One region of the Arthrobacter sp. USHLN218 genome, then DNA from elsewhere that is predicted to be linked to it. Evidence: predicted binding sites of a transcription regulator. Region 1 holds the regulator's gene; each other region holds the start of a gene.
The links. Region 1 encodes LexA, which represses DNA repair genes until DNA is damaged. Its sites were predicted from a motif close to TCGAACANNTGTTCGA; they were not measured.
Positions count from the first base shown of each region.

Region 2: a site for LexA is predicted at 3,549-3,564, ahead of WFH44_RS07350 (DUF6504 family protein). Genes of this name have one in related genera too.
Region 3: a site for LexA is predicted at 3,696-3,711, ahead of WFH44_RS04320 (HNH endonuclease signature motif containing protein). Genes of this name have one in related genera too.
Region 4: a site for LexA is predicted at 4,363-4,378, ahead of WFH44_RS00900 (HNH endonuclease signature motif containing protein). Genes of this name have one in related genera too.

Region 1 covers NZ_JBBCYT010000001.1:767,895-775,641, forward strand. Annotated here, with positions in the region: gene hflX (GTPase HflX) at 1-999, shown strand, start outside; gene WFH44_RS03385 (ATP-dependent DNA helicase) at 1,046-3,001, shown strand; gene lexA (transcriptional repressor LexA) at 3,020-3,781, opposite strand; gene WFH44_RS03395 (LysM peptidoglycan-binding domain-containing protein) at 4,036-4,401, shown strand; gene WFH44_RS03400 (histidinol-phosphate transaminase) at 4,472-5,566, shown strand; gene hisB (imidazoleglycerol-phosphate dehydratase HisB) at 5,642-6,262, shown strand; gene hisH (imidazole glycerol phosphate synthase subunit HisH) at 6,265-6,900, shown strand; gene WFH44_RS03415 (hypothetical protein) at 6,908-7,069, shown strand; gene priA (bifunctional 1-(5-phosphoribosyl)-5-((5-phosphoribosylamino)methylideneamino)imidazole-4-carboxamide isomerase/phosphoribosylanthranilate isomerase PriA) at 7,103-7,747, shown strand, end outside.
Region 2 covers NZ_JBBCYT010000003.1:989-8,735, forward strand. Annotated here, with positions in the region: gene WFH44_RS07335 (SOS response-associated peptidase) at 1-608, shown strand, start outside; gene WFH44_RS07340 (VOC family protein) at 656-1,102, opposite strand; gene WFH44_RS07345 (FG-GAP-like repeat-containing protein) at 1,204-3,384, opposite strand; gene WFH44_RS07350 (DUF6504 family protein) at 3,660-3,974, shown strand; gene WFH44_RS07355 (DNA polymerase III subunit alpha) at 4,011-7,490, shown strand; gene thrS (threonine--tRNA ligase) at 7,562-7,747, shown strand, end outside.
Region 3 covers NZ_JBBCYT010000002.1:147,655-155,401, forward strand. Annotated here, with positions in the region: gene WFH44_RS04305 (DUF2182 domain-containing protein) at 1-752, opposite strand, end outside; gene WFH44_RS04310 (DUF1326 domain-containing protein) at 799-1,404, opposite strand; gene WFH44_RS04315 (cupin domain-containing protein) at 1,495-1,791, opposite strand; gene WFH44_RS04320 (HNH endonuclease signature motif containing protein) at 1,849-3,684, opposite strand; gene proC (pyrroline-5-carboxylate reductase) at 4,178-5,035, shown strand; gene WFH44_RS04330 (potassium channel family protein) at 5,040-5,678, opposite strand; gene WFH44_RS04335 (TrkH family potassium uptake protein) at 5,716-7,128, opposite strand; gene WFH44_RS04340 (acetoin utilization protein AcuC) at 7,249-7,747, shown strand, end outside.
Region 4 covers NZ_JBBCYT010000001.1:185,833-193,579, forward strand. Annotated here, with positions in the region: gene WFH44_RS00895 (thioredoxin domain-containing protein) at 1-2,075, shown strand, start outside; gene WFH44_RS00900 (HNH endonuclease signature motif containing protein) at 2,220-4,349, opposite strand; gene trhA (PAQR family membrane homeostasis protein TrhA) at 4,718-5,452, opposite strand; gene WFH44_RS00910 (isoprenyl transferase) at 5,636-6,397, shown strand; gene WFH44_RS00915 (PhoH family protein) at 6,728-7,747, shown strand, end outside.

The DNA.
Region 1 (7,747 bases):
GTCAAGGTCAAGGTCATTGACCGCACCGCCCTGATCCTCGATATTTTCGCGCAGCATGCCAAGAGCCGCGAGGGCAAGGCCCAGGTCGAGCTCGCACAGCTGGAATACCTGCTGCCGCGCCTGCGTGGCTGGGGCGAGAGTATGTCCCGCCAGGCCGGCGGCCGCGTAGGCGCGGCCGGCGGAGGTATCGGTTCCCGTGGCCCCGGCGAAACCAAGATCGAGCTGGACCGGCGGCGCATCCGCACGCGTATGGCCAAACTTCGGCGGGAGATCGCCGGTATGAAGCCGGCGCGGGAGACCAAACGGGCCAACCGCAAGCGAAACGCCGTGCCGTCGGTCGCAATTGTCGGCTACACGAACGCGGGCAAGTCCTCGCTGCTTAACCGGCTGACCAACGCGGGCGTCCTCGTGGAGAACGCGCTGTTCGCGACCCTCGACCCGACGGTCCGCAAGGCCGAAACTTCGGACGGGCTTGGCTACACGCTGGCGGACACCGTCGGCTTCGTCCGCTCGCTGCCCACGCAGCTTGTGGAAGCCTTCCGGTCGACTCTTGAGGAAGCAGCCGATGCGGACCTGATCCTGCACGTGGTGGACGCTTCCCACCCCGATCCTGAAGGCCAGATCGCGGCGGTCCGCGAGGTGCTGACGGAAGTGGACGCGCGCAAGATTCCCGAGATCGTCGTGCTCAACAAGGCCGACGCCGCTGATCCGTTCGTCATCGAACGGCTTCGGCAGCGGGAACCGCGGCATGTCGTGGTCTCGGCCCGCACCGGGCAGGGCATTCCCGAACTGCTGCAGGCCATCAGCGACGGCATTCCGCGGCCCACTGTCAAGCTCGAACTCCTGATTCCTTATGACCGTGGCGACGTCGTCAGCCGGCTGCACAGCCCGGACGCGGAGATCCTGTCGATGAACCATGGCGAGGAGGGCACCGAGCTCGAAGTCATGGTCAGGGAGGGCCTGGCGGCCGAACTCGAGGCCTTCATCCGGCGTGGCTGAGGAACAGGCGGAGGCCCTGCGCCTGCTCGACGTTGCCGTGCAGGCGATGGGCGGGCAGGACCGCCAGGGCCAGCATGATATGGCTGGCCGGGTCGATACGGCGTTTCGGCGGCGCGAACATCTGCTGGTCCAGGCGGGCACGGGAACGGGCAAGTCCTTGGCCTACCTAATTCCGCTGATCGTGCACGCGCTGGAGAGCGAGAAACCGGCGATCGTCGCGACTGCCACGCTCGCCCTGCAGTCCCAGATCGTCAAGCGGGACCTGCCTCGGCTGCTGGAAGCCATCGCCGATGAGCTGCCGCGGCCGATCGATGCCGCCTTGCTCAAGGGCCGCAACAACTACCTGTGCCTGCACAAGATCGACGGCGGGTTCCCGGCGGACGATGCTCCGGAGGCGCTCTTCGATCTCGCCGAAGAGACCGTTCCGCATCCGGCGCCGGCCCCCGGGCCGACCACCGCCCTGGGACAGGAAATCAAGCGGCTGCGGGCCTGGGCAGAGGAGACCGGCACGGGGGACCGGGACGAAATCGTGCCCGGAGTCAGCGACCGGGCCTGGCGGCAGGTCTCCGTGAGCGCCATGGAGTGCCTCGGCGCCCAGCGGTGTCCGGTCGCGGCGGAATGCTTCAGTGAGCGTGCCCGGATGCATGCGGCCGAGGCCGACGTAGTGATCACCAATCATGCGATGTTGGCCATCAACGCGTTCGAGGGGCTGGCCGTCCTGCCGGACTACGACTTCGTTGTTATTGACGAGGCCCATGAGCTGCAGGACCGCGTGACGGGGGCGGTCTCGGGACAACTCTCGGCGGCCATGATCACGGCCGCCGCCTCCAGTGCCCGCAAGCACACGGCGATCAGCGTCGATGCGCTGAACACCGCGGCCAAGAGCTTCGAAGCGGCGTTCGACCAGGTTCCGTCCGGACTCATGGCGGCCGGCCTGCGGCCCGAGCAGGAACTGGCGCTGACCCAGCTGCGTGAGGCGGCTCGAACGGCACTGTCGGACTCCAAGCCCGATGGCTCGGGCGCGGTGGACGGCGGCAGGCAGATGGCAAGGTCGCGGCTGGCAGCAATTCTGGAGCTATGCGACCGGGTAGTTTCCACCGCCCAGAGCCGGGAGGTCCTGTGGATCACCCGTCCGAGCAGCTTCACGCCGGGCAGCGGTTACGGACCCCCGGACGAAACGCTTCCGCCGATGCTGAACGTTGCGCCGCTGTCGGTGGCTTCCAGGCTTCGCGAGGGGCTGTTCGAGGGCCACACGGTCGTCCTCACATCCGCGACCCTCGCCATCGGCAGCGCATTCGACGCCGTCGCCGGCTCCCTGGGCCTGCTGGGCGAAGGAGCGCCGAAGTACAGCAGCGCGGACGTCGGGAGCCCGTTCAACTACCCGAAGCAGGGCGTGCTGTATGTGGCTTCCCACTTGCCCAAGCCGGGCCGAGGGACAAGCCCCGAACAGTTGGATGAGCTCGAAGCGCTGCTGCGCGCCTCCAACGGGGGTGCTCTCGGGCTCTTCTCGTCGCGGCGCGCTGCCGAGGAAGCCGCCGCGGAGATGCGCGAGCGGCTGCCCTTCACGATCCTTTGCCAGGGCGAGTCGTCCATGGCTGCGCTGGTCCGGCAATTCTCGAGCGAACCGAATACCTGCCTGTTCGGGACGATGACGCTGTGGCAGGGGGTCGACGTGCCGGGAGAGGCCTGCCGCCTGGTGGTTATCGACAGGATTCCCTTCCCGCGGCCGGATGATCCGCTGATGACTGCCCGTACGCGGGCCGTGTCGCAGGCAGGCGGGAATGGTTTCATGACCATTTCGGCCACGCACGCCGCCGTCCGGCTCGCCCAAGGCGCCGGACGGCTCATCCGCGCTGCGGGGGACCGGGGCATGGTGGCTGTGCTCGATTCGAGACTGGCCAATGCCCGGTACGGTGGCTTCCTCAGGGCGGCGCTGCCGCCGTTCTGGTCGACGAAGGACCGGGCGACGGCGCTCCAGATCCTGCAGCGCCTGGCGGGCTAAGGGCCCGCCGGGCAGCGGCTAGAGGGCGCGCATCACCGAAACGACCTTGCCCATGATCGTCGCGCTGTCGCCGAGGATCGGTTCGTACTGGGTGTTCTGCGGCAGCAGCCAGGTGTGGCCATCCCGCTGCCGGAAGGTCTTGACGGTAGCTTCGTCGTCCAGCAGCGCGGCCACGATCTCGCCGTTGACGGCGCTCGGCTGCCGGCGGACGACGACCCAGTCGCCGTCGCAGATAGCCGCATCGATCATGGAATCGCCGGAGACCTTGAGCATGAACAGCTCGCCGTGTCCTACGAGCTGCCGGGGCAGGGGCATGACGTCCTCGACGACCTGGTCCGCCAGGATGGGGCCGCCCGCGGCGATCCTGCCGACCAGCGGAACGATCGCCGTGTCGGAAGCCGTGGCCAGTTCCGACACCGACAGGCCGCCAGTGCTGCGGAGTTTGTCCGGTTCGGCCACGCCTTCGATCTCAATCGCGCCCGTCTCGAGCGTCAGCGGCGTCAGGACCTCCATGGCCCTGGGGCGCTTGGGATCGCGGCGGATATATCCGAGCTTCTCCAGTTGCGCGAGCTGATGCGTGACGCTGGAGAGGCTGGCGAGCCCGACGGTGTCGCCGATCTCGCGCATCGACGGCGGGTAGCCCTTGGCGCTGATGGAACGCTGGATGCTCTCGAGGATCTTCTTCTGGCGGGGCGTCAGGCTCTTGGGGGACGCACCCGCGCGCCTGCGTGCGCTTCCCGTGCCGGCGGTACCTGAAGTAGCTGCACTCTTCCTCGACATGAACTGGCCCCGGTTCTCTATCCGGCCACCCGGGCTAGCCAGGGTGGCCGGTCCAATGTTGTCAGTGGCAGGTGATGCACTCAGGCATGGCCGCCATTTCTTCAAGCCTAGGGCAGCCACAGCACGATCTCAAACATTTATTCGATCGAGTCTCGACAATATTCGATCACAAGTGCTACAAATGGAATCCGACAGTTCGAATATGCGTTCGAAACAACTGATGCATACGCACGCGGAACGGGAAGGTACCCCTCATGTCTGCTCAGCTCGCCCCGCACGTCGCCCCGCACGCTCTGTTGGGCTCGACGCCCGCGCTGCGGCTTACCCGCCGCGGCCGCCTGGTGCTCATCGGGTTGCCCCTGATGCTTGGCGCCGCCGTCCTGCTGACCCTGGTCGGCTTCTTCACGGCACCGGCCTTGGCGAGCTCGGGACCTGGCCTCGGCCCCGGCCGCACCGTGTCGGTCGCCGTCGCTCCCGGCCAGACGCTCTGGGATGTGGCCGTGCTGGCAGCGCCGGACCGACACCCGCACGATGTCATTGCGGAGATCCAGCAGCTGAACAACCTGCCGGATTCGGTCGTCCGTGCCGGGCAGCGGCTGTTCGTCCCGCTGGGGGACTAGGGACTGTAATAAGAGCCGCTCCGGCAGGCCCGATTCCTGCCCCGGGCCTGCCGGAGCTTAAGCTGGTCAGGTGAACGACCAGCTGGATCTACTCAACCGACTGCCCCTGCGTAACAACCTGCGCGGACTGACTCCGTACGGAGCTCCGCAACTCGACGTTCCCGTGCTCCTCAACGTCAACGAGAATACGCATGGACTGCCTCATGAGGTTGCGGACGCGATAGCGGCGCGCGTCCAATCGGCGGTGGCGGGTCTGAACCGCTACCCGGACCGCGAATTCACGGAGTTGCGGGAGGCGCTGGCCAAGTACCTCGGCCACGGGCTTTCCGCGGGGAACATGTGGGCCGCGAACGGATCCAACGAGGTGCTGCAGCAGATCCTGCAGGCCTTCGGCGGCCCGGGCCGGCGTTTGCTGAGTTTTCCTCCCACCTACTCGATGTATCCGCTCCTTGCCAGCGGCACTGACACGGAATACGTGACTGCCCGCCGCGGCGCCGACTTCGGGCTGACGGCCGGCCAGGCAGCCAAGGCTGTCCGCGATACCGCGGCCAACATTGTCGTCCTATGCTCGCCGAACAATCCGACCGGAACCGCGCTCGGGCTCGATGTCGTCGAAGCTGTCTACGAAGCAGGCGAAGCGAGCCAGGCGATTGTCATCGTCGATGAAGCGTATGCGGAATTTGCCCATGTCGGTACTGACAGTGCCCTGACGCTGCTGCCGGGCAGGGAGCGGCTGATCGTCTCGCGGACGATGAGCAAGGCCTTTGCCCTTGCCGGCGCCCGCGTCGGCTATCTTGCGGCAGCTCCCCAGATTGCGGATGCCCTCCGGCTGGTGCGGCTCCCTTACCACCTCTCGGCCGTCACCCAGGCGACCGCATTGGCGGCTCTCGACCACGCCGACGCACTGCTCGCCAATGTCGAGGAGATCAAGGGCCAGCGGGATCGCATCGTCAGTGAGCTGGCGTCGCTCGGGCTGCAGCCCGCGCCGTCGGACTCAAATTTCGTTTTCTTCGGCGGCCTGAAGGACCCGCATAAGGTCTGGCAGGGACTGCTGGACGCCGGCGTGCTGATCCGCGATGTCGGCATCGCCGGGCACCTGCGCGTCACTGCCGGCACCGAGGCCGAGACCACCGCCTTCCTGGACCGGCTGCGGGAACTGCTCTGAGCTTCGGTCTTCTAGACTGATAGGTGCGGGTTCCCAGTCAACCCGCAATGACCACTTTTGCCACAAAGGAATTCCATGACCACGGATATCGCCACCACTGCACGCACAGCACGCCTCGAACGCACCACCAGCGAGTCGTCGGTGCTGGTTGAGCTGAACCTGGACGGCACCGGTCAGTCCGACATCAGCACCACTGTCCCGTTCTACGACCATATGCTCACGGCCCTCTCGAAGCACTCGCTGATCGACCTGACCGTGAAGGCCTCGGGGGACACGCACATCGACGCCCACCACACCGTCGAGGACGTCGCCATCACGCTCGGCGAAGTCCTGAAGAGCGCGCTGGGCAATAAGGCCGGTATCCGGCGTTTCGGCGAAGCTACCGTCCCGCTGGACGAGGCCATCGCCAACGCCGTGGTCGACATCTCGGGCAGGCCTTATCTCGTGCACGACGGTGAACCGGCCGGCCAGGAATACCACCTGATCGGCGGCCACTTCACCGGTTCCCTGACCCGCCACGTCTTCGAGGCGATCACGCTGCACGCGCAGATCTGCCTGCACATGCGGGTGCTCGGCGGCCGGGACCCGCACCACATCGTGGAGGCTCAGTTCAAGGCATTCGCCCGCGCCCTGCGCGCCGCCGTGGAGCCGGATCCGCGCGTCGAAGGCATTCCGTCGACCAAGGGAGCGCTCTGACCATGGCGCCCAAGGTGACCGTACTGGACTACGGGTCGGGCAACATCCGGTCGGCGGTCCGGGCGCTCGAGCATGTCGGCGCCGAGGTGACCCTCAGTCACGATTCGCGGGCCATCCTCGAAGCCGATGGGCTGGTCGTGCCCGGTGTCGGGGCGTTTGCCACCGTGATGGAGGGCCTCAAGTCCGTCGACGCCATCCGCTGGATCGGCAGGCGCGTCGCCGGCAGCCGGCCGGTCCTGGGGATCTGCGTCGGACTGCAGGTGATGTTCGAGGCCGGCGTCGAGCACGGCGTGAGGACCGAAGGCATCGGTGAATGGCCGGGCACCGTCGAGCGACTGGCTGCCGAGGTCGTCCCGCACATGGGGTGGAACACCGTCCAGCCTCCGGAAGGCAGCCGGTTGTTTGCCGGGATCGAAGACGAGCGGTTCTACTTCGTGCATTCCTACGGCGTCCAGCACTGGGACTTCGACGTTAACCAGCCGGCCATGACTCCTCCCATGGTCACGTGGTCCGATCACGGCGGGCCCTTTATCGCCGCCGTCGAGAACGGTCCGCTGAGCGCGACACAGTTCCACCCCGAGAAGTCCGGGGACGCGGGCGCCGCCTTGCTGCAAAACTGGCTTCGGACCTTGGGCTGATCCGCGCATGTGGAGTGTTGTCCTGATGGGCCTGGCCGGCCTCCTGGCCGGCGGCGCCATTGCCTTCCGCGGCCAGCAGGCGCCGAAATGGCTGATCATCAGCTTCTGGTTCCTGGCAGCTATGGCCCTGGTGGCCGCATACCTGCTTACCCTCGGCCCGGCCGAGTAATTCCTTCGATTAGTTCAGAAAGCGGATTCCCCTATGACGACGCAAGATGCCCCGATCCTCGAACTGCTGCCCGCCGTGGACGTCGCCGACGGCCAGGCCGTGCGGCTCGTGCAGGGCGAGGCCGGCAGCGAGACAAGCTACGGTGATCCGCTGGACGCGGCCCTGGCCTGGCAGAACGACGGCGCCGAGTGGGTCCATCTGGTGGACCTCGACGCGGCCTTCGGGCGGGGCTCCAATATCGAACTGCTGCAGCGCGTGGTGCGGGAACTGAGCATCAAGGTTGAGCTGTCCGGCGGCATCCGCGACGACGCATCGCTGGACCGCGCACTGGAGCTGGGAGCTGCCCGGGTCAACCTCGGGACCGCTGCGCTGGAGAACCCGGAGTGGACGGCCAAGGCTATCGAACGCTACGGCGACGCTATCGCCGTCGGACTCGATGTCCGGGGCACCACCCTTGCGGCCCGCGGCTGGACGAAGGAGGGCGGCGACCTCTGGGACGTTTTGGCCCGTCTGGAAGACGCGGGCTGCGCGCGGTACGTGGTCACTGACGTGACCAAGGACGGCACGCTCCAGGGTCCCAACCTGGACCTGCTCAAGGAGGTCGCCTCCCGCACGGCCAAGCCGGTCGTTGCCTCCGGCGGCATCTCCAGCCTCGATGATCTGGCCGCCCTGCGCACC
Region 2 (7,747 bases), on a different contig from region 1:
TTGCTCCGACGGACGAGGTCCCGCTGATCATCGACCGCCGGCACCCCGAGCCGGAACAGTTGTCCCGGAAACTCGTGATGGCGCGCTGGGGCCTGGTCCCGCCGTGGTCGAAGGACCCGAAGTCCGGTGCGCGGCTGATCAATGCCCGGATGGAGACGGTGACCGAGAAGCCATCCTTCCGCAAGGCCGCATCGCGCAAGCGCGCTCTGGTAGCCGCGGACGGGTATTTCGAATGGCAGAAGACGGCGGGCGGGAAGATCCCGACCTACCTCCACGGTGCCGAGGGCGAACTGCTGGCGTTCGCCGGACTGTTCGAGAACTGGCCGGATCCGTCGCTTCCGGAGGACCATCCGGACAAGTGGCTAAGGACCTTTACGATCATCACGACCGAGGCCACGGACAGCCTGGGCCACATCCATGACCGCACGCCCCTGATCGTCCCCCCGGATCTCTACGCCGACTGGCTGGACCCGGGAACGACGTCGGAAGCGGACGTGCGGGCGCTGCTGGATGCCATGCCGGAACCGCACCTGATCCCGCGGACGGTCAGCGACAAGGTCAATAATGTGCGCAACAACGGCCCGGAACTGATCGACGCCGCAGCCTGACACCTGCGGGCACTCCCCGCGACAGCGCCGCCTCACCGCACGCCGCATTAAGGCGAGGGCATGCCCAGGCTCACGTTGCCGCCGTCGTCCACGGAAAAGGCCGGATTAAACACGATGTCCCAACGGAAGCCGTCCGGATCGGCGAAACAACCGCTGTAGCCGCCCCAGGACTGATGCCGGCCACCCGACACGAGCGCCGCCCCCGCGGCAACGCCTTCTGCGAGCAGCCGGTCCACCTCTTCGGGACTACCCACGTTGCGGCCCAGCGAGACCGGGACCGCGGGGCCCTGCTCATGGTGCCCGACGTCGCCGTATTCGCCACGCATGCTGGCCACGTCCCACAGCGCGAGGATCTGGCCGTGCGCGCTCTGGAGGAAGAGGATTTCGCCTTCCTGCTCGGCCAGCGGCCGCCAGCCGAGGCCGTCGACGTAGAAACGGCGCGAGCGCGCCACGTCGCGCACTCCGAGGGTGATGGCAGAGACGACAGGTTCCATAGGTCCATGGTTCCGCTGACGGCGGACCGCAGCAAGGAGCCCGGCCGGTTCCGGCGCTGCTGCACAGCTGGGAAACCGGTCGGGCTCCTGGCGGCCGTTGGCTAGGGAACGATCATCATCGTGCTCCAGCCGCTGGCCCCGATCTGGACGCGGGTTCCGAGTCCGCCGCTGCCGTTACCCGGGTAGAGCCACAGCGTGCCCTTGGAATCGCGCGCCATCAGGTCCATGGAGGCGCCGGCGTCGAAGGCTCCGGGCCCGTTGAGCCCGCTCATCGCGTTCCAGCCGCTGGAACCAATGAGCTTGCGCGTGCCGAACTTGCCGGTGCCCGTGCCCGGGTAGAGCCACAGCCGTCCGCTGGAGTCGCGGGCCACCATGTCCGCCGTGCCGCCGGCATCGAAGGTGCCGACGCCCGCGAGCTGGCTCATGGCGTTCCAGCCGCTGGCTCCCGCAACGCTCCTCGTTCCGAACCGGCCGGAGCCGTTGCCCGGGTAGAGCCAGAGGGCGCCGGCGCTGTCGCGGGCGAGCAGGTCTACCCTGTTGTCGCCGTTGAAATCGCCGGGCGACACGAAGGCGCCCATGGAATTCCAGCCGGTGCCGATCTGCTTGCGGCCCAGCAACCCGCCATTGCCGGCGCCCGGGTACAGCCAGAGGACGCCGTCGGTGGCCCGGGCGATGACGTCGGAGTTGCCGTCGCCGTCGAAGTCGCCGGGCATCATGATGGCGCTCATGGCGTTCCAGCCACCGGAGCCGATATTGACCCGGGTACCGAACCGCCCTGTGCCATTGCCGGGATAGAGCCACAGCTTGCCGTCGCTGCTGCGGCTGACCAGGTCCGGGTTGCCGTCGCCGTCCATGTCCTTCTGCTCGGCGGCCGTAGCGGAGGCCGGGGCACCGTCGCCGATTCTCCATACGTGGGATACGGGCGAACTGACGTTGCCCGCCGGGTCCACGGAGCGGACGTTGAAGGTGTAGATGCCGTCGTTCTGTGCGTCGTAGGTCTTGCCCGTCACGCAACCGGTTTCCCAGGCGGCGTTGGTGGGCATCAGCTGGCAATCGAAACCGGCGCCGGCCTCCGAACTTGAGAAGTTGAAGGTCGGCGTCCTGTTCAGCGTCGGATTCGAGGGCATGGCCCCGCTGAACGTGACGGGCGCCGGGGTCGTATCCACGGTGATGGCCAGCTGGGTGGATGTCAGGAACTCCGGTGCAGCCGGGTCCGTGGCGAAAACGGGGTTGGCCATCCGGGTGGAGATCCTGCGCTGACCGTCCGCCAGCGGAGCGGTGGGCGTGATGCTGTAGGTCCCGCCCGCGCTTGCGGCCGAACCCGCCACCGCGCCGTCGACCAGCAGCTCCACCGTGCCATCTAAGGGAACGGTGCCGCTGAAGGTCGGCAGGGTGGCGTTGGTGATGTTGTCCGTAGAGGAGCGTCCGGTATCGCTGGCGGCGACCAGGTCAGGGGTGCCCGGCGCGCCGTCGGTGGTATCGGAAATCACGCCCTGGACGGCAAAACTGCTAACCGTGAGGGTGTTCACTCCGGGGCCGCCGGCGTTGGGACCCTCCACACGCACGAAGTTGTTGCCCGACGGGGCCCCGGTGACTGCGGAGGCCACATTCGGGTTGCCCAGCGTGCCGGCGGGCGGATTGACCTGGCGCAGGAACGTGGCGGTGGTGCCCACCCCATAGTTGCCGAGGAAGGCGCGGCCGACGCCGTCCCAGTCGCAGGCGGCGGTTGCGGTTGGGGTGCAGAGGCCGCTGTCGATCGTCTGGCTGATCTCGCCTGCGCCCTTCCTGTTGTCCGTTGCGGTGTAGGTATGGACCCCGTAGGGGTGCGTGATGGTGTACTGCGCCCCGATCACCAGGTTCTCGATCCGGAACCTCAGACGGGCAAAGCCCATCTGTTCACCGGGAACGACGGCGCCGTTCACGTGTGCGCCTTCAAGCGCGGCTTCGTAGAGGCGGAGGTTTCCGCTGCTGGCTTCCGCGGCGAACCAGAAGGCTTCTTCGGGGAAGTTGTCGGGATAGGAGGCTGGCCCGGGATTGGGCTGCGTGGAGAGGCAGCCGAGTTCCGCCGTGTAGCAGAACTGGAGCCTGACAGTGCCGTCGGAGAACCACAGAGGGTAGCCGTTGGCAGGATCAACGGGGCCGGCTGGCGGAAGCTCGGCGTGCGCTGGCGCGATGGAAAGCGGGGCGAATGCAGCGGCCAAAAGGGAGGCCGCGGCGACGGTGGTAACGAGTTTCTTTTTGGCTGGATGCCGGTGCGGTGCTGACCTGTGTGCGAGTGGCATGGTCTTGCTCCTTTGAAACGGTGTCCTCGGGCACCAAATGGCTGGTGGAGCCAGTTGCGCAGGGTGCGCTGCTGCAACTGTGGGCTCCGATTATTGGATAAACGTTGGGACGGGGGAGCGGCCGGCGATTTTGTCAGAGCGGGCGCCTAGGCTGGCTCTTGGATTCGAATACATATTCGATTAGAATGAAGGGGTCAAGCTTTTCGGCAGGCGTGTTGGCAGGAGCGCGCAGCCGAGGGCTCAGGCCCGTAATTCCAGAGGAAGGTGACTGGAACATGGGTGTTTTCAGCGAATCGATCGAAGTTGTTTGTTCTCCTGCCGGCCAGCCGATCCGGCTGGTGTGGCAGCACAGGACATGGCATGTGGCAGCGGACCCGGTGCGCTGGTACGAACGCCGCAATTGGTGGGCGGAGGAACAGCGCGCCGAGCGGGGCAGGGGAGCCGGGCTGGTGGACTACGAAATCTGGCGGGTCCAGGCCAGGCTGAACAGCCGCTCGGCTTTGCGCACCTTCGACCTGTCGCACCATGCCGACAGTGCGCGATGGCGCATGATCCGCGTCCACGATGCCGCCCAGCGCCTGAGTGCCTAGCCAGAGGCGCCCGGAGCTCCTTATCCCGGATAGAAAATGAGCTTTACCCATCTGAATGTCGCATCCGCTTTCAGCGCACACTACGGGGTGTCCTGGCCGGATGAACTTGTCGCCGCGGCGGCAGGGGACGGAGCCGATGCCCTGGCCTGCACCGACCGGGACGGCCTGTACGGCACGGTCAAGCATGTCCGGGCCTGCCTCGCTGCCGGCCTGGATCCGGTTGTGGGTGCCGACCTTGCCGTCAGCGACGGCAAAGGCGGCAGTTCCGGGCGGGTAGTGGTCCTGGCCCACGGCGGAAACGGCGGCGCGGGCTACCAGGCGTTGTGCCGGGCGGTTTCCGACGCCCATGAAGGGACGCCTGCCGGCAGGGGAAGCAAGCGGGGCCACGGGCCGGCGGTGGAGATCGGGCAGCTGGCCCGCCGCGCCGCCGGACCCGATGGCCGGGCAAGCGGCTCCGGCCCGGTCCTGACAGTGTTGCTGGGCCCCTATTCCGACGTAGGACAGGCCCTGAGGAACCGCAGCTACGCACAGGCTAGGGCGCTCGCAGAGCGCTGGCGCAGCCGAATGCCTGCGGGTGCGCTGGTCGTTGAAGTGGCCAGCCATTTAAGCACTCCCGGGGGCAACCTCAGCACGGCCCATGCTGTGCGGCTGTTCAAGCTCGCGGATGAATTGAAGCTCCCCGCCGTGCTCACCAACGCCGTGCGGTATTGCCGGGAGGATGATGCCGCGACCGCGGACGTGCTGGATGCCGTCCGTGCCTTGACGGCGCTGTCCAAGCTGCCGGACCTGCAGCCCAACGGACAGGGCTGGCTTAAAAGCGGGAAGCAGATGAAGGCCCTGGCCCGGGAGATAGCGCGGGAAGCCGGTGCCGGGGCAGCAGGTGCCCGCAGCCTGCTGGCCACGACCGCCGCGGTAACGGACAGGTGCCGGATGGATCCGGTCGGGGACATGGGGTACAAACGGCCCGTCGTTCCGGAAGCTTCCGTCATCGGTATTACCCGGGAGCCGGCTGTGGAACTGGTCCAGCGTTGCGAGGACGGCATCGGGCGGCGCTTCCCCGGGATCGGCGGCACGGCAGAGCGCAGGCTCAGGGACCGGCTCAGCCACGAGCTAAGCATCATCACCCTGCTCGGGTTCGCCCCGTACTTCCTGACGGTGGCCGAGGTGTCGAAAATGATCACCGGCATGGGGGTGCGGGCGGCGGCCCGCGGATCCGGCGCCTCGAGCCTGGTGAATTACCTGCTCAACATCAGCCACGTCAATCCGCTGGACCATGGGTTGATCTTCGAGCGGTTCCTTTCCCGGGACCGGTCCACGCTGCCGGATATCGACATCGACGTCGAAAGCGCCGAGCGGCACAGGGTCTACCGGCAGATCTTCGACCGCTTCGGCGCGAAACGGGTCACCCTGATGAGCATGCAGAACGGTTATCGGGCACGAGGGGCCGTCCGGGATGCCGGTCTTGCCCTGGGCATGGAGGAAGGGGACATCGACGGGATCGCCAAACAGCTGTGGCGCTTCTCCGCGCGGAATTTCCGTGAGGCAATGGAAGAGAAGCCCGAGCTGCGGGGGTTCTCCGCGCAGGTGGAGCAGAACCGGCAGCTGGATTTGCTGGTGGACGTGACCGAACGGCTGGACCGGTTGCCCCGGCATATTTCGATGCATCCGTGCGGCGTGATCCTCGGTGACGAAACCCTGCTGGACCGTACCCCGGTCCAGCCCAGCGGACTGGGGCTGCCAATGAGCCAGTTCGATAAACATGACATGGATCCGATGGGCATGCTGAAACTGGATGTACTGGGGGTGCGGATGCAGTCCTCCATGGCCTACGCCCTGGAAGAGATTGCCAGGATCCATCCGGACAAGGCTGCCGTCGCAGCGGCGGGCCGACACCCCGGAGCCCTCGGCGGCGGCCCGGACTACATCGTCGAGGGGGGCCGCATTGATCTGGAGGCCGTCCCGCTCGACGACGAACCGACCTACGAACTGATCCGCAGCACCTACACCCTCGGCTGCTTCCAGATCGAATCCCCGGGCCAGCGCGAGCTGGTGGGCAAGATGGCACCACGGAACTTCAACGACCTGATCATCGATATCTCGCTGTTCAGGCCCGGACCGATGAAGTCCGACATGGTCCGCCCGTTCCTTGAACACCGGCACGGCTGGGCGCCGGAGAATTATCCGCATCCCGACCTTGAGCCGGTGCTGAAGGAAACCCACGGCGTGACGGTATTCCACGAGCAGGTCCTCAGGACTTTCGACGTCTTCACCGGTTGCGGACTGGCCAAAGCGGACGAGTTCCGCAGGCTGCTGGGGGACGCAGCGGCCGAGCCTGCGGTGGAAGAACACTTCAGGGGCAAGGCCCTCGAACGTGGCTACACGGCGGAAACCGTCGACAAGGTCTGGAACACGCTGAAGGCCTTCGGCAGCTTCGGGTTCTGCAAGGCGCACGGTGCGGCCTTCGCCGTGCCCACCTACCAGTCCGCCTGGCTGAAGGCCCATCATCCGGAAGCCTTCCTGGCCGGACTGTGGGAACACGACCCCGGCATGTACCCGCGCCGCCTGCTGGTGGCCGAAGCGCGCAGGATGGGGATCCCGATCCTGCCGCTGGACATCAACCGCAGCAGCGACAAATACCGGGTAGAACGTGTCCCGGGGGAAGGCGGCTCCGGCGGGAAGCTGGGAATCAGGCTCAGCCTCGCCGGCATTTACGGCATGTCCGGGGCCGAGCTCAAGCGGATCGTCCGCGGCCAGCCCTATGATTCCCTTGCCGATTTGCGGGCCCGCGCCAAAATCAGCCGGCCGACCCTCAAGCGGCTGGGCCAGCTGGGTGCCTTCGATGAACTCAACCGGACGGCCGGCCGCCTGGACACTGCTACCCGGGCGGACATCGTGCACCACCTGGACAAGCCGCCGGTCCGCCCGGTTCCGCGCAGGTATGAGCCCATCGAAGGCCAGCTTGCCCTGCCGCTGGGCGATCTTGAACTGTGCAACCTGAAGACGCGGCTGCCGGAACCCACCACGCTGGAGAAGGTCAAAACGGAGCTCGACTTGATGGCCGTGGACGTCAGCGCCCACCTGATGGCCAGTTATGCCCCGCTGCTGAAGGAGCTGGGGGCCACCCCCGCTCAGGACCTGCTCTCCCTGCGCAGCGGCACCGACGTGCTGGTCGCCGGCATCCGGGTTGCCACCCAGACGCCGCCGATGCGCGGGGGACGCCGCGTGGTGTTCATCAGCCTGGATGACGGTACCGGCTGCGTGGACTGCACCTTTTTCCACGAGGCGCAGGAGAAAGCCGGGCCGCTGCTCTTCGGCACCAGGCTGCTGCTGGTCCAGGGCACCACGCGGAGGACCGGACCCCGCGGCATCAGCCTGCAGGCCTCCAACGCCTGGGACCTGACCGAACACGGGACGCTCCCGCTGCCGGAACGCAGCCAGCCGAAGCTGTCGTCCGGGCAGCCAACACTCGAGCTGCCCTCGCGCCCAATGTTGGTTGGGCTCAATATCAGCGGATAACATCGAAGTGGCTCGCGGCACCCAAAGTACGGTGGCGCAACGAGAGCCCTCGACAACCAAAGGAGACCTCCGTGTCAGCGCCCCAAACCATCACCCTCATCGTCGACGGCGAAGAGAATAAGGTGACGACGGGCACTACCGGAACCGAGCTGTTCGCGGACCGCCGCGACGTCGTCGTTATGCGCGTGGACGGCGAACTCCGCGACCTGGACCGCGAGCTGCCCGACGGCGCGAGCGTCGAAGCCGTCACCATCGGC
Region 3 (7,747 bases), on a different contig from region 1:
ATGTCTGCCGGCATGTCCGGTTCCATGTCTTGGACCGTGCCGGGTCCGGGATAGAGCCCGGGGAGCAGCGAGGGGTTAACCGGGACGAGGAAGGCGAAGACGATCAGGGCTACGCCGACGGCCTTGCTGAACTGCACCCCGTGCGACCATGTCTTCTCCAACAGGATTGCCAGCGCGATGACGACCATCCATGCCAGGTTCATCGTTCCCACGGCCACGAGCACGGCCATCATGCCCCAGCAGCAGCCGACGCAGTAGGTGCCGTGGTACATACCGACGCGGATGTCGCGGAGCGGCCCCTTGTAGTTCGAAACGTGCAGTAGGAAGCTGATCGGCGAGCGGCAGTGCCGGAGGCAGTAGTTTTTCATTGGCGTCAGCTGGTAAAGGCCTGCAGCTGCCAGCACGGTGGCGCCGATCCAGGGGGCCGCGGCGGGCTTTTCCTCGGCGACCCTGCCCATTAGCGCGGCCGCCCCATAGGCCAGCACACCAAAGAGGGCCCAGGCCAGCAAATAGCCGACGAACAGCGCCGTCGTACGCCCGATCCTGACCCAGCCGCTGCGCACGGCGCGGATCGTGCGGAGGTAAGCAGTGAGCAGCGGGGCCAGGGCCGGAAACATCATCGCGGTCATCATCAGGACCCAGCCCGCGAGGAAGCCGCCCAGGCCAAGGCCCATAGTGCCCGGCCCGGCAGGCATAGCCATGGCGGCCTGCACGGTGAAGTACCAGGCGACCAGTGCAAGTGCCAGCAGCACGAACAGCCCCGGATGGAGCCGCGCCAGCGTGCCGCTGCCTGTGCTCCTACGCTGACCAGGCGAAGGGAGCGGAGAAGGAGTTCTTGCCGGCATTGTCCCAAGTCATTCCGAAGACATCTACGCGTCCGGTGGTCGCTCGGCCGACGGCCAAGGTGTCGGCGGGGAACCCGATTCCCGTGAGCTTGACGCCCTGCTCGGTGGGATCGAGCGGGGAGACGAAGTCCTCGACGGCCAGGTCGACGGCACTGCCCATGGACACGCGGTGCTGCCGTCCATCGTCGGAGTAGGACATCTCAACGGATTCCTTGCCGACAATCTCACCTACCAGCGGAGCCAACCCTGACATTGGGCCACCAAGCTGGCCGCTGAACACACCTTCGAGCGCTGCCGCCTGTTCGGCGGAGGCCCTGGAATCGAGCAACAAGCCGAGTTTCCAGCCGCCCTCGCTCATCAATGGCGGCGCATCGCCGAGCACCCCGACGGTCAGGCCGCCGACGTCGACGCCGTCTACCTCCCCGTTCTCCACATGGAAGACGAGTGCGACAACGCATCGGTCCTGGTCCGCCGGCGCGGTCAAACCCGAGATCGAGCACGGGCAGGCCATGTCGCAATTGCAGTTCTCGAAGTAGGTCCCCTCAATATGCCATGCCATTTCAGACTCCTTCCCGAATTCCCCCGGGAGAATGGCGGTGCCGGTATTGATTTTCCTCCTACGCGGCCTAAGTGGCTATGGGCTCAGGTCCTAGTCTCGCGAGTGATTCTTGGCCTCGATTTCGACGAACACAAACTCCTCCGGGCCGGGGTTGATGACGTTGTGTTCGCTGCCGGCCAGCCGAGTATAGGACTGGCCGGTTGTCAGTTCATTGATGGATTCGCCGTCAGCCAATTGCAGTTTTAGAGGCCCCGTCGTCATCGGCACCACAACGTAGTCGAACTCGTGGCGGTGCCAACGGGTCTCGGTACCGGGCTGGAACCGCCATTCGGTGACGCGGAAATGTTCGTTGTCGATCTGGACGGTTGCCTGCGCCTGGGTGGGCATAATCGGTCACCAATTTCTCTGGCTGGAATCAAGTGGTCGTGTGCTGCCAATACCTTTCTACCAAGGAGGCGTGTCCGGCTGCAGCGGGCCGTCGCCGAAGGGTCGGCTCCAGCCGCGGGTTGATGTGGCCGGTGCCGGTTCGGGGGAAGCCGCGGCAGTGCCCGCCGACGGGGACGCGGCGGGACTTGGGCCTCGGCCGTCGGTCCGCGTGGGTGGCCCTGCGGTGCTTGGGTTTCTGCTGTCGGTCCGCGGGGGTGGGCCTGCGGTGCTTGGGTTTCTGCTGTCGGCCTGTGGGGGTGGCCCTGCGGAGCTTGGGCTTCGGCTGTCGGTCCGTCGGGTGGTTTCGGTGGGTTGTTCGGCTCGTTTGAGGACTGGTGGGGAGCGGTAGTGGTTGCGGCGTGGGATTTGGGAGGGGTCGGTGTAGGCGGGCGGGATGAACCAGGGGATGCCGTCGATGGTTTCGATGGTCCAGTCGCCGGTGTGGATGAGGTGGTGGTGGAAGGAGCACAGGAGTACGCCGTTGGCGACGGAGGTGCGGCCGTTGTGTTTCTTCCAGTAGCGGATGTGGTGGGCTTCGGTCCAGTGCGCGGGCATGGTGCAGCCGGGGAAGGCGCAGCCTTTGTCGCGGGCGACGAGGGCGCGGCGCTGGGCGGGGGTGAAGAGGCGTTGGGCGCGTCCGACGTCGAGGACTTCGCCTTTGCCGCCGAGGACGATGGGGATGAGGTCGGCGTCGCAGGCCATTTTGCGGACGGTGCGGGGTGTGATGAGGCCGCCGAACACGGCCTGGCCGGAGGTGCCGGCTTGGGCGCCGATCTGTTGGACGAGGTCCTGGTAGTCGATGGTGACCATGACCTGCGGCCGGTGGCCCCCGGCGCTGGGGAGCTTGTCGGTGGTCAGGGCGATCCGGCAGGAGCCGACCAGGCCTTCGAGCAGCTGCTGCGGGCGGGTGGGCATCGGCCAGCCCGGGAACGCCCGCCCGTCGCCGTCCATGCCGGCCGCGACCCCGGCCGCTGCGGAGTCGCCGTCGGCGCGGTCGCCGTGCCCGGTGGCGGCTTCGCTGTTGTCGGTGCCGGCGGTCTTACCGCCTTCACTCGTGTCACCGGGATCGCCGAAGGTGGTCTGCAGGCGGGGGTTGGTGGCGGTGTTCATGGCGGTGATGAGGTGTTCGTATTGTTCGTCGGTCGCGGCGATTTCGAAGCGGTGCAGGCCGCGGCGTTTGCCTTTGAGGAAGACGCCCTGCCGGGCGGCGAGTTGTTCGTCGCTGGGTTCGGCCCCGTCCGGGTCGATCGCGGCTTCCCAGGACCGGGCGATGACGCGCAGGGTGTCGGGGTCGGTTTCGGTGGCCTGCCGGGTGAGCTGGTGTTCCATGGCGGCCAGGTCCTCCGGGGCCGCTGCCGGGCGGACGCGTTCGAGGGTGTCGTGGATCAGGGTGGCGGCGGTGCCGCCGAGCCCGGATCCGGCCAGCGCTTCGGCGAGGTGTTCGTATGCCGGCGGGGCCTGGCCGCCGGAGATCAGGGTCTGCGGCAGGGTGCCGGCCCCGATGCGCAGGCGGCGCCGGGCTTCGCTGCGGCTGATCCGCAGCCTCGTGCGGAGGTAGTCCGCGGTGTCCCGGAACTCCGACCTCGGCTCCGGGCTGCCCGGGTCCGGGCTGGCCGGATCCCGGCCGGTCATGCCGGCGACGCCGTGCCGGTCGGCGGCGTGCGCCCCGGCGACCTGGAGCTGCTCGAGGGTCCGGGAGAGGTCTTCGAAGAGGCCGACGCACTGGGCCACCGTTTGCGGGCTCTGGAGGCCGGCTTCCCGGCGGAAGGCGGCGGCGAAGTCCTGCAGTTCGTCGCGCATCGAAGCGAGGAAGCCGGGGGCTTCCTGAACCGCTTCGAAGGGTGCGATCGCCATGTCTCATTCTATCGAAGATACGTTCTGATAGCACGTTAAATCTTCGTAGTGTAGGACGAGTGAAACGGGCCGAAACCGGGTAAGAGGCCGACGGGCGAGGAGGTGGTTCACCCGGCAATCCGGCGCCCTCGGGCGGTAGCAATGCCCCGCTCGTTTGCGGCCGAGGCGGGGAGATGACTCCGGGAGCCGGTGCAGCTTCTGGGTAGGTCACGGCCCGTTCGTTTGCGGCCGAGGCGGGGAGATGACCCCGGGAGCCGGTGCAGGTTCTGGTTAAAGAGAAGTGCCGGCAGGTCCTGCGGACGGTTGGGGGAGACATCCGCTGACCTGCCGGCACTCGGATCAGACCAGGAAGTCTGATCCGTAATCACTCGCACCTTTATGAGGTAGTTAAGACTGTAGGGAGCGAATTTGGGACGAAACCCTTAAGAAGCTGGGAGAAGTCTGTGAATGCTTTCCGCCGGAGCCCTCTTCCGCCCCGTGATTCAATGTCAGCATGACTGCACAGACTTCCACTTCTTCTTCCGGCCGCACGGTCTTCCTCGGCTGCGGATCCATGAACGAGGCCATTTTGGCGGGGCTGCTGTCCAGCGGGACGGACGCGCAATCAGTCACCGCTACGGTGCGCCGCGCGGAGCGCGCAGAGGAGCTGCGCGGCCGGTATCCGGGTCTGTCGGTGCTGGCCGAGAACGAAGATCCCGAGGCTAACAGCAAGGCCGTGCAGGGAGCCGGGCTTGTGGTATTGGGCGTGAAGCCGGCTGGCATCGCAGACCTCTGCCGGCGGATCTCGGATGACTTGGCGCGGGAGACCGTCGTCGTTAGTGTTGCCGCAGCGATCACGGTGGCGACCATGGAGGCAGCCCTGCCCCAGGGCCAGCCGCTGGTGCGCAGCATGCCGAACACCCCGCTGAAGGTGGGGCGCGGCGCCGTCGGAATCGCCGCCGGAACCCATGCCGGCGCGGAGCAGCTGAAGCTGGCCGAGGCATTGTTCTCCGGGGCGGGGACTGTGGTGGTCGTGCCGGAGGATCAGTTGGACGCGGTGTCCGCGGTCAGCGGGTCGGGTCCGGCGTATGTGTTCTACCTGGCGGAGGCTATGGCCAAGGCGGGGGCGGAGCTTGGGTTGGGATCCGAGCTGGCGTTGATCCTCGCACAGGAAACTGTGGCCGGGGCGGGCGCCATGCTGGCCCAGGAAGGGGCGGACCCAGCGGCGTTGCGGAAGGCCGTTTCCAGCCCGAACGGCACGACGGAACGAGCGATCGCGGCCTTCGACGAGGCCGGGCTGCCCGCCGTTATTGCCGCCGGGATGCGCGCCGCGGCGGACCGGGCCGCGGAACTTTCGAAGGAGCTGGGCTGACCCGCTAAGGGCGGGCGGCGAAGCGCTCGAGCAGGTCGACGTGGCCTGAAACGATGAGCATGTCCCGGCCGGAGACCTTGGTTTCCGGCCGGGCATAGGTAAAGTCCTCGCCCGGTGATTTCACGCCGACGACGGTCACCCCGTACTTGGATCGGACCGAGGACTCACCGAGCGTGAAGCCTTGGGTTTCCTTGGGCGGGTACATCTTGACGATCGCGAAACCGTCGTCGAACTCGATGAAGTCCAGCATCCGCCCTCCGACCAGGTGTGCGGCGCGGCGGCCGGCATCGGCTTCCGGGTAGATCACGTGGTTCGCGCCGATGCGGGTCAGGATCTTGCCGTGCGAGGCGGTGATGGCCTTGACCCACAGGTGTTCGATGCCCAGGTCCACCAGGTTCACGGTGATGAGCACCGAGGACTCGATCGAGGTGCCCACCCCGACGACGGCCGAGGTGAAGTCCTGCGCGCCGAGCTGCCGGAGGGCGTCGATGTTGGTCGCGTCGGCCTCGACGACGTGGGTCAGCTGGTCGGACCATTTCTGCACCAGCGCGGGGTCGCGTTCGATCGCCAGGACCTCGCGGCCCTGCTTGACCAGCTGCTCGGCCGTGGCAGCCCCGAAACGGCCCAGTCCGACGACGAGCACCGGAGCGTTGTGCGAGGGGCGGTTGCCCGAGGATCTGTCAGCCAATGATCGGCCTTTCTTCCGGGAAGTGGTAGAGCTGGCGCCGCTCGCGCAGCGCTAGTGCGGAGGCCAGGGTGATCGTTCCCACGCGCCCTGCGAACATCAGGATACAGAGCACATACTTGCCCTCGGGCGGCAGCTCCGCACTGAGGTTGGTGCTCAGGCCCACCGTCGCGAAGGCCGAGATGACTTCGAACAGCACGCGGTCAAGGGAATCGCCGGAGATCGTCAGCAGGGCACCCGCCGCCAGGGCGACGAACGTTGCGCCCATAACGATGACGGAGATGGCCACGCGCATGGCGCCCTCAGGAACGGTCCTGCCGTGTACGGTCACGTCCCGGTTGCCGCGCGCTTCCGCCGCAATGGCGAGGAAGACGATGGCGATAGTCGTAACCTTGATGCCGCCGGCAGTCGACGCGGAACCCCCGCCGGCGAACATGAGCGCATCGGTCAGCAGCATGCTGGTCTGTTCCATGGAATTCTGGTCAACCAGGTTGAAGCCGCCGGAGCGCGTCATGACGGAGGCAAAGACGGCGTGAATGCTCTTGTCACCTGCTGACAGGCCGCCAATGGTCGCTGCGTTGTTCCACTCCAGCGCTCCCCACGCCACGCTGCCGGCAGCGAGCAGGATCAGGCTGACCTGGATGGTGAGCTTCGTGTGCAGGTTCCACTTGCTGAAGCGCCAGCCGCGCTCCAGCAGCACCATGACGACGGGGAAGCCCAGGCTGCCGAGGAAAACGCCGAGCATTAGCGGCACAAGAATCCAGAGGTCCTCCTCATAGGGCACCAGCCCGTCGGAGTGGGGCGTGAAACCGGCGTTGTTGAAAGCCGAGATGGAATAGAAGACTCCATGCCAGACCGCCTGGCCAAACGGCTCGCCAAGGATCATGAACCGCGGGATCAGCATCAGCGCCAAGGCCAGTTCGATCAGCACCGAGGTGGTGATGACGATCCGCAGCAGCGTGCCGATCTCGCCAAGACGGCCCGCATTGCTGAGGGCCTGCTGGGCGATCAGCTTGCCGCGCACACCCAGCCGCTTGCTCACCATCAGCGCCAGCATCGAGGCGAGGGTCAGGGTGCCCAAGCCGCCGATGAAAATGCCCAGCAGGATGACCGCCTGCCCGAAGAAGGTCCAGTACGTCGCCGTGGACACGACGGTCAACCCCGTCACGCAAACCGCGGAAGCGGCGGTGAAGACTGCGTCGTACAGCGGCGTGATCTGCCCGTTCACGGCGGAAATAGGCAGGGATAGCAGCCCTGCGAAGACCAGGACGACGGCGGCATATACGATCAGTGCGAGCCGTGCCGGTGAGCTGTTGGCCACCCGGTCGACAAAGTCCCGGATGTTGCCGAAGATGGAGCGCAGCCCGGTGTTTTGCTCCTGCAGCCGTGGCCGCTGGTTCAGTGTCATGGTCCGCTTCTGACGGTTGGATCGGGGAGGACGGTTTTCCTAGCAGTAGTAAATCATCCTCCCTTCGTCACAGTGAGCAGAATCATGCGCCACGGCGCCGATTCGCGTAGCCTGACGGGGATGTCTGAGATGTCCGAGAACCCAGCAGCCGCCCTTCCTACGGAAATCGTCTGGAACGAATCGATGCTGGCGTACAACTTCGGGCCGCAGCACCCGATGTCGCCGATCCGGCTGGAATTGACGGCCCGGCTGGCCGCCGAATTCGGCATCCTCGAGCGCAGCAACGTCACTGTGGTCCGGCCCGAGGTGGCCACGGACACGCAGCTGGAAACGGTCCACGAGCCCGAGTACGTCAGGGCCGTCCGGAAGGTGAGCGCCAATCCGGATGAACCGGACGAGGACCGCGGACTGGGTACGGAGGACGACCCGGTGTTCGCCGGGATGCATGAAGCCAGCGCCAGGCTGGCCGGGGGAACCCTGCACCTGGCGGAATCACTGCTCGACGGCCGCGCCGTCCGCGGAGTGAATTTCGGCGGCGGCATGCATCACGCGGCCCGCAGTAAGGCCAGCGGCTTCTGCATCTACAACGACTGCGCGGTCGGCATCCAGCGGCTGCTCG
Region 4 (7,747 bases), 580 kb from region 1:
TAGGCTATGCCGCCTGCCACTGGTGCCACGTCATGGCGCACGAATCGTTCGAGGACCAGGCGACTGCGGACTACCTCAACGAACACTTCGTGAGCATCAAGGTCGACCGCGAGGAGCGGCCGGACGTGGACGCCGTCTACATGGCGGCGACCCAGGCGATGACCGGCCAGGGCGGCTGGCCCATGAGCGTCTTCACTCTGCCGGACGGCCGCGCTTTCTACGCCGGACCCTACTACCCGCCCCGGCCGGCACCGGGCATGCCATCGTTCCGGCAGCTGCTGGAGGCCGTCGAGGACGCCTGGCGTCAGCGCCGGCCCAGCGTGGAGGCCAGCGCGGCCGCCCTCGTCGAGGTCCTCGAAGGCGCCGCGGACAACAACCGCAAGCTGATGGGCAACCTCCTGCCGTTCGACCCGGACGAGAGGCCGACCGCGCTTGGCCTTCCGCACACGATGCTCGATGACGCCGTCCAGGTATTGGCCGGAGAAGAAGACCCGGACTTTGGCGGGTTTGGAGATGTGCCGAAGTTCCCGCCGTCGGCCATCATCCAGTTCCTGCTCCGCCGCGCCGCCGCCGTCCGGCGCGGGACGGAGGGCCCGGCACCCGGCGAGGACCGCGAGGACAGGGAATCCGCCCAGGAACCCGCCCTCGGCCTGGCCGAGCGGACGCTGGAGGCCATGGCGACCTCGGCCCTCTATGACCAGCTCGAGGGCGGCTTCGCGCGCTACGCCGTCGACCGGCAGTGGTCCGTGCCGCACTTCGAGAAGATGCTCTACGACAACGTGCAGCTGCTTCGGGCCTACGCACAATGGGCCGTCCAGACAGGCCCAGGGGCCGATCGCGACTTCGCCTGCGCGGTCGCCGCCGGAACGGCCGACTGGATGATCGGCCGGCTCGGCCTGCCCGGCGGGGGCTTCGCCTCGTCACTCGACGCCGACACCGTGATCGAGGGCCGGCATCAGGAGGGCGGCACCTACCTGTGGAGCGTCGAACAGTTGCGGGATGCGGTTGGCGAGGATGCCGAGTGGGTCGCGGACGTGATGGGAATCGGCGACGCGGGGACCGTGACTGGGACCGGCTCGCCGCTGCATCCCGGACGACGGCTGGACGCGGAGGAGCAGCGGCGGTGGGACGGGATCAGGCCGGTGCTGCTCGCGGTCCGCAACCGGCGGCCGCAGCCGGCCCGGGACGAGAAGGTCGTAGCGGGCTGGAACGGCCTCGCCATCGCCGCGCTGGCGGAAACCGCCGGGCTCCTTGGCCGCAAGGACCTGCTGGCGGCTGCCGTCAAGGCGGCGGAGTACGTCCTGCAGGTCCACCTCGACGACGCCGGAACGCTCCTGCGGGTTTCCCACGACGGCTCGGCCGGGGCGGTCCAGGGGCTCCTAGAGGACTACGCCGGCTTCGCCGAAGGACTCTTCGCGCTGTATGCCGCTACCGGTGATGACCGCTGGTACTTGCGCGCCGAACAACTGGTCCTGGACGCCGAGCGGACCTTCCTCAACGACGGCGTCCTCGGCGACACCGCCAGCAAGCCGAGCCAGCTGGCCGCGGCCAGCGGACCAGCCAATCCCGCCGATCCGTTCGAAACCGCAACGCCGAGCGGCACCAACCTGCTGGCCGGGGTGCTGCTGACCTATGCCGGCTACAGCGGCTCGACCAGGCACCGGCAGTTGGCCGAGCGGCTGCTGCAGTATCTTGAGCGCGTTGCCCCGAAGGTTCCCCGGGTAGCGGGATGGGGGCTGGCCGTCGCCGAAGCGATGCGGGCGGGACCGGTGGAACTGGCGGTCGTCGGGGAGCCCGAGCTGGCGGCGGCGCTGGTCGCCGCCGCGAAGGCCACCGGCAGCCCCGGCCTGGTCATCGCAGTGCGGAAGGGCGGCGCGGCCTCACAGGCCCAGGCACAGGAACCGACCGGCGCCGGGGCGGAATCCCCTGGAACGGCTGCCGAACGTGTGCCCCTCCTTCGGGGCAAGCCCGCCCCGGACTCCGGTGCCTTGGCATATGTGTGCCGAGGGATGGTCTGCCGGCGCCCTGTCGCCACCGTGGATGGGCTGATCGCCGAGCTGTCCTCAGTCAGGTAACGACCGCAACCGAGGCAAGCGGGAGTTTGTCGCCACGGGCTGAGTGGTCAGTTCGCGTGAGGCTGCAAGTGCGCCGCACACGAATGTCCGAGGGCAGATCGGCTGTGCGCTGGGCGCACTTAGGCGTCGGCATCCAGGCCTTTGTCAGAAGGGCGGTGGTTCGTCGGGACCGCAGTTGTGGTGGTGCCCCGCGTCGCGCGGCGTGCCCGCGTTGGTTTGGTCTGGCGGGTTGGGCGCGCCGGTGGGTGGCGGGAGGGCCGCGGGCCGCGCCTGTGCTGGGTTTCCCTGTCCGGCGGGTCCGGCTGGTTGGGTGTGGCCGGTTTGTTGGGGTTGTTGGTGCTTGCGTTGGTAGTAGGCGCGGAGTTTGGTGTTGATGGTGTGGATTTCGTGGCGTTCGAGGATGCTGGCGAGTTCTTCGGGCGGGGTGTGGACCAGGGGTTCGGGTCTGGTCGGGTAGCTGATTCCGGCCGGGGAGGTCCAGTCGAATTCGCCCGGGTTTGGTTGTTGGAGGTTCCAGTCGGTTTCGGTTTTGAGCCGGTGGTGGCGTTTGCATTCGGGGCCGAGGTTGTCGGTATCGGTGGAGCCGCCCTCGGCCCAGCCGATCGTGTGGTCGAGTTCGCAGTGCTCGCTGGAACGGGAGCAGCCGTAGAACGTGCATTTCTCGTAGAGCAGGCGCAGGTAGCGGCGCTGCGCCGCGGTGGGACGGTACTGTTTGCGGTCCATGGCCAGGACCGCGCCGGTGACCGGATCGGTCAGGACGCGGGTGAACGAGGGCGCGTTCGCGGCCAGCCGGGCGGCGGCCTCGATCGGGATCGGCCCGTAGCCGTCGAGGTGGGCCGGTTCCTGGCCGAGGCCGAGCAGGGTCAGGGCGGGGATGGTCAGCGCGACGGTGGGCACGATCCCGTACCCGGCGCCCGGAGGCAGCCCGCCGTCCAGGGCAGGGTGTTCCCGCAGGTCCCCGGGCCCCGCCGCCGGATGAAAAGCCTCGGTAGGGCCTCCGGCACCGATGGCAGCTTCGGTAGCGCCCGGGCCCTCGGCGCCGGCCGTGGCGCCGGCGTCGGAAGCGCCCGGGCCCTCGGTGCCGGGGGCGGGTGCTACCGCTGGCGGGGGCTGCGGTTTGGGGGTGCTGCTGAGCAGGAGGTGGGTGAGGGCGTCGGCGCGCAGTTGGGTCAGGGTGCGGAGCTCTTCGGGGCCTTGGACGGAGAGCGCGATGGCCTGGACGTGGTTGAACGCGGCGACGGCGGTTTCCGCGGGCAGGTAGGCGGAGAGCCAGGCCATGCCGTCGTAGTCGGGCTTGAGCTCGAGGTGGCGGTCGGCTGCTTTTTTCGCGCGGCGGGCGGTGATGGTTTCGGGGTGGCGTTTTTCACGGAGGGTTCTTGCGCGGCGGCGCAGGCTGCCGGTGGAGCATACCGGGGCGAGGTCGAGGAGTTCGTGTTCGAATCCGGGCCGGGCCCGGGGCGGCAGCGAGGTGGTTTCGTCGGTGATGATCGCGGCCTGTACTCCGGTCAGGTGGCCTTGTTCGAGGGTTTCGAGGGTGGCGGGGCATTCCCCGGCGATGGTCCGGGCGTAGTTGATCCGGATCGCGGCGGTCCTTTCCGGGATCTGCAGGGCGGCGGCGGCTTCGGCGACGGCCGCGGCTTCGGCCAGGTGTTCGTCCGGGGTGCCCGGCCCGAGTGGCGGGGGCCAGCCGTGGGGCTGTTCGTTCACGGCCTCGCGGACCAGGGCGTTGAGCAGGCGCAGGATGCGGGCCTCGAGCCAGGCAGAGGCGCGGCGGGCGGCGATGAGTTCGTGCGCGGCTTCCTCGTAGAGCAGGCGGGACGGCTCGCGGGAGCCCAGCAGGGGCAGCAGGTCTCTGATCTGCCCGGACCGGGCCGGCAGGACCGGCTCCCAGGCCGGGGGCGTGAACGCGCCGCGGGCGGCGGCCCACGGGTCTTCCTCCGGCGGTGCGTCATGGCCGGTCAGCACGTAGAGCGGGATCGGGGTATCCGGGGCGTCGAGGGGGATGCCCTCGGCATCCACGGCCTCGCCCTCCTCCCAGGAATGCTCCTCCCACGGCGGCCGGCACGAGAACGGGTCCGTCGGCCGCAGACCCACCCCGCAGACACCGACCGCGGGGCCGGAATCGGGCCGGTCGCAGGAGGCGGCAGGTTCACCCGGGTCGGGCGTTGTCGCAGCGGCGTCAGGGGACCCGTCCGGGCGGGGCCGGGAGTCTCCGGAGCCGTGGCGAGGCTCCGGAGACTCTCCGTTCGGACGTTCCGCTGATGTGTTCGCCATCACATAATTCTAGTCGAAGACATCTTCGATGGCTACGGGTGTGGATAACCACCAAGCTGACATTCGTGCGTCTGGGGTGGTGCAGGACGGTGTTTGGGGCTGGCCAGCGTCGGGGCTTGGAGTCGGCCGGAGCGCGGCATGGGGAAGCAGCTTGGCGCTGGCCAGCGTCGGCGCTTTGAGGGTCGGGCTGGAGCGCGGCTTGCGGAGATAGCTTGGCGCTGCTCAGGGACGGGGCTTGGGGGTGGCTAGAGCCGGGGCCCTGGAGCTGGCTTGGGGCCCGGTGGGAATCGGGCAGGGGTGCGGTTTGGCCGAGCCTCGGGAACGGGCTAGGACAGGGCTGGCAGGGAGTGCCTCCGGGCCTCGGATGATTAGGACTGGTCGAGGACGGCGAGCATGATGGCGGCGAAGTGGCAGCTGAAGGCTACGACGGTGAAGGCATGGAAGAGCTCGTGGAATCCGAACCAGGTGACCGAGAAGTTGGGCTTTTTGATGCCGTAGAAGACGGCGCCGGCGATGTAGAACACGCCTCCCACAATGACGAGGACGGCGGCGGCGGCGTTGGCGGCGAAGAAGTCCGGCACATAGAAGAGCGCGGCGAGGCCGAGGGCGCAGTAGATCGGCACGTACAGCCAGCGCGGCGCGTGCGTCCAGATGACGCGGAAGGCGACGCCGGCGATGGCGCCGCACCAGATGAGCCACAGCAGGAGTGTTGCCTGGGACGGCTCGAGCAGCGCCCAGGCCAACGGGGTATATGTGCCGGCGATGACCAGCATGATGTTGCTGTGGTCGAGCCGTTTGAGGACCAGCTTGGTTTTCGGCTGCCAGTTCCCGCGGTGGTAGACGGCGCTGACGCCGAAGAGGAGCAGGCCCGTGACTGCGTAGATGGCGGAGGTCGTCTTTCCCGCCGCCGTGGGGGCGAGGGTGACGAGGACAATTCCCGCGATGAGGGCCAGCGGTGTGGCTCCCGCATGCAGCCAGCCTCGGAATTTGGGCTTGATGTTGAGGGCGTCGGCAAGGCTCTCGACGGCCGTTTCAACAGGGCCGTCTATGCGATCCGGACCCCCGGCCGGTTGGGTCGAAGGGACTGGGCGGCTGGGGTTCATGGGCCGATTCTACCGCCGCCGAAGGGCACCGGATTGCCGGCCGGTAACAGCCGGAACATAGCGGTCATGGGCGGCGCGGAACGGGCCGCGTCGGTTCCGTCGGGGTCGAGGCGATAGAATCTTTCCCGGTGTCCGCTGTCCGGCGGCAGTCCTCGAAAGCGGTAATGGAAAGGCGGGAGCGGTTTGAGATTCCCCGCAGTTGCCTACCGCATGTACGAGCGCCGGCTGCAGCGTTCCCTGGCCGCAGACCGCATTCCCCGGCACATCGGCGTCGTTGTTGATGGCAACCGCCGGTGGGCAAAGCTGGCGGGAAGCCCCACTCGCGAGGGCCACCAGGCCGGTGCCGACAAGATCCTCGAGTTCCTTGGCTGGTGCGATGAGCTCGGCGTCAAGGTCGTCACGCTGTACATGCTCTCGACCGACAACATGAACCGCTCCAGCGAGGAGCTGGACCAGCTGATGGGCATCATCGCCAACACGCTGGACCGGCTGGGCGAGGGCAAGAACGTCCGGGTGCGGCCGGTGGGTGCGCTCGAGACGCTGCCGGCGTACTTGTCCGGCAAGCTGCGCGCGCTGGCGGAGCAGACGGCCGATGTCCAGGGCGTGCACGTGAACGTCGCCGTCGGCTACGGCGGCCGGCAGGAGATCGTGGACGCGGTCAAGGAACTGCTCCGGACTGCCGGGAAGGCCGGCCGCGACGTCGAATCCGTGGCTGAGACCCTGGATGTCGACGACATTTCCCGCTACCTCTACACAAGGGGGCTGCCGGACCCGGACCTGGTCATCCGCACCTCGGGGGAGCAGCGGCTCTCCGGCTTCCTGATGTGGCAGAGCGCGTACAGCGAGTACTACTTCTGCGAGGCGCTGTGGCCGGATTTCCGCCGGCTGGATTTCCTGCGGGCGCTGCGCGATTACGCGAGCCGGCAGCGGCGCTTCGGCGCCTGAAGCCTGCGTCCGGTTTCCCGGATTCCGCGTATCCGGCCGGCTCCTGCGGCGGGTGGAAGCTGCCGCCGCGTCCAGCCCTGACGACGGCGGGTGGCCCGTTTCCGTGGCCCGGCCGCGTTCACAGGGAATTTACCCAATTGTCCCGCCGCGGGCATTGTGTACCCGAATTACAGGGGCGTAATTTGGGGGTATCAGTCAGCAACCCCGCCGATTGATCGGAAGGTCGCCACATGCAGAAGCGTGGGGGGAGGCCGGTACCGGCCAGGTGGCCTCACCGCGTCGCCCCAATCCGAACGATTCGGAGCGTCTGCGCTCCGGACGGGAGTTAATGTGGCCACCTTTGAAATGACCAGTCAAGCTGCCAAGACCGGCCGCGCGGCGAAGGAACCTGATGTTTCCGCCGCTGCCGCCGGTCTTCTTGTTTCCGGCCCGGAAACGGGAGCGCCGTCCCCCGAAGCGGGGCAATGGCCGGGCAGCCCGAGCGGCGAGGCGGCCTCCGGCCCGGAGGGGCAGTCCGGCGAAGCGGCGGGGCCGACGGCCCAGTCCTTCGTGCTCGATACGTCGGTGCTGCTGTCCGACCCGCTGGCCCTGAAACGTTTCGCCGAGCACGAGGTGATCCTGCCCGTCGTGGTGATCACCGAGTTGGAGGGCAAGCGGCACGATCCGGAACTGGGCTACTTCGCCCGGAAGGCGCTGCGCCTGCTGGATGACCTGCGGGTCGAACACGGCTGCCTGAACCACGCGATCCCTCTCGGGGAAGAGGGCGGATCGCTGCGGGTGGAGCTGAACCACATTTCGCCGGACGTGCTGCCCGCGGGCTTCCGCGGCGGCGACCACGACAGCCGGATCCTGGCGGTGGCGAAGAACCTCGCCGACGAGGGCAAGAACGTCACGGTGGTCTCCAAGGACCTGCCGATGCGCGTGAAGGCCTCCGCGATGGGGCTGCAGGCGGACGAGTACCGCAATGAGCTGGTGAAGGACTCGGGCTGGACCGGGGTCGCGGAGCTGGAGGTCTTCGAGGACGACGTGAACGCCCTCTACAACCACGAGCCGGTGTTCATCCCGGCCGCGGCCGAAATGCCGAGCAACACCGGCCTGGTCCTCCTGTCCAACCGCGGCTCCGCGCTGGGCCGCGTCGGAGCCGACAAGCAGGTCCGCCTGGTCAAGGGGGACCGCGACGTCTTCGGGCTGCACGGCCGCTCGGCGGAACAGCGGCTCGCGATCGACCTGCTGATGGACCAGGAGGTCGGTATCGTTTCCCTCGGCGGCCGCGCCGGCACCGGCAAGTCGGCGCTGGCCCTCTGCGCCGGCCTGGAAGCCGTGCTGGAGCGCCGCGAGCACCGTAAGGTG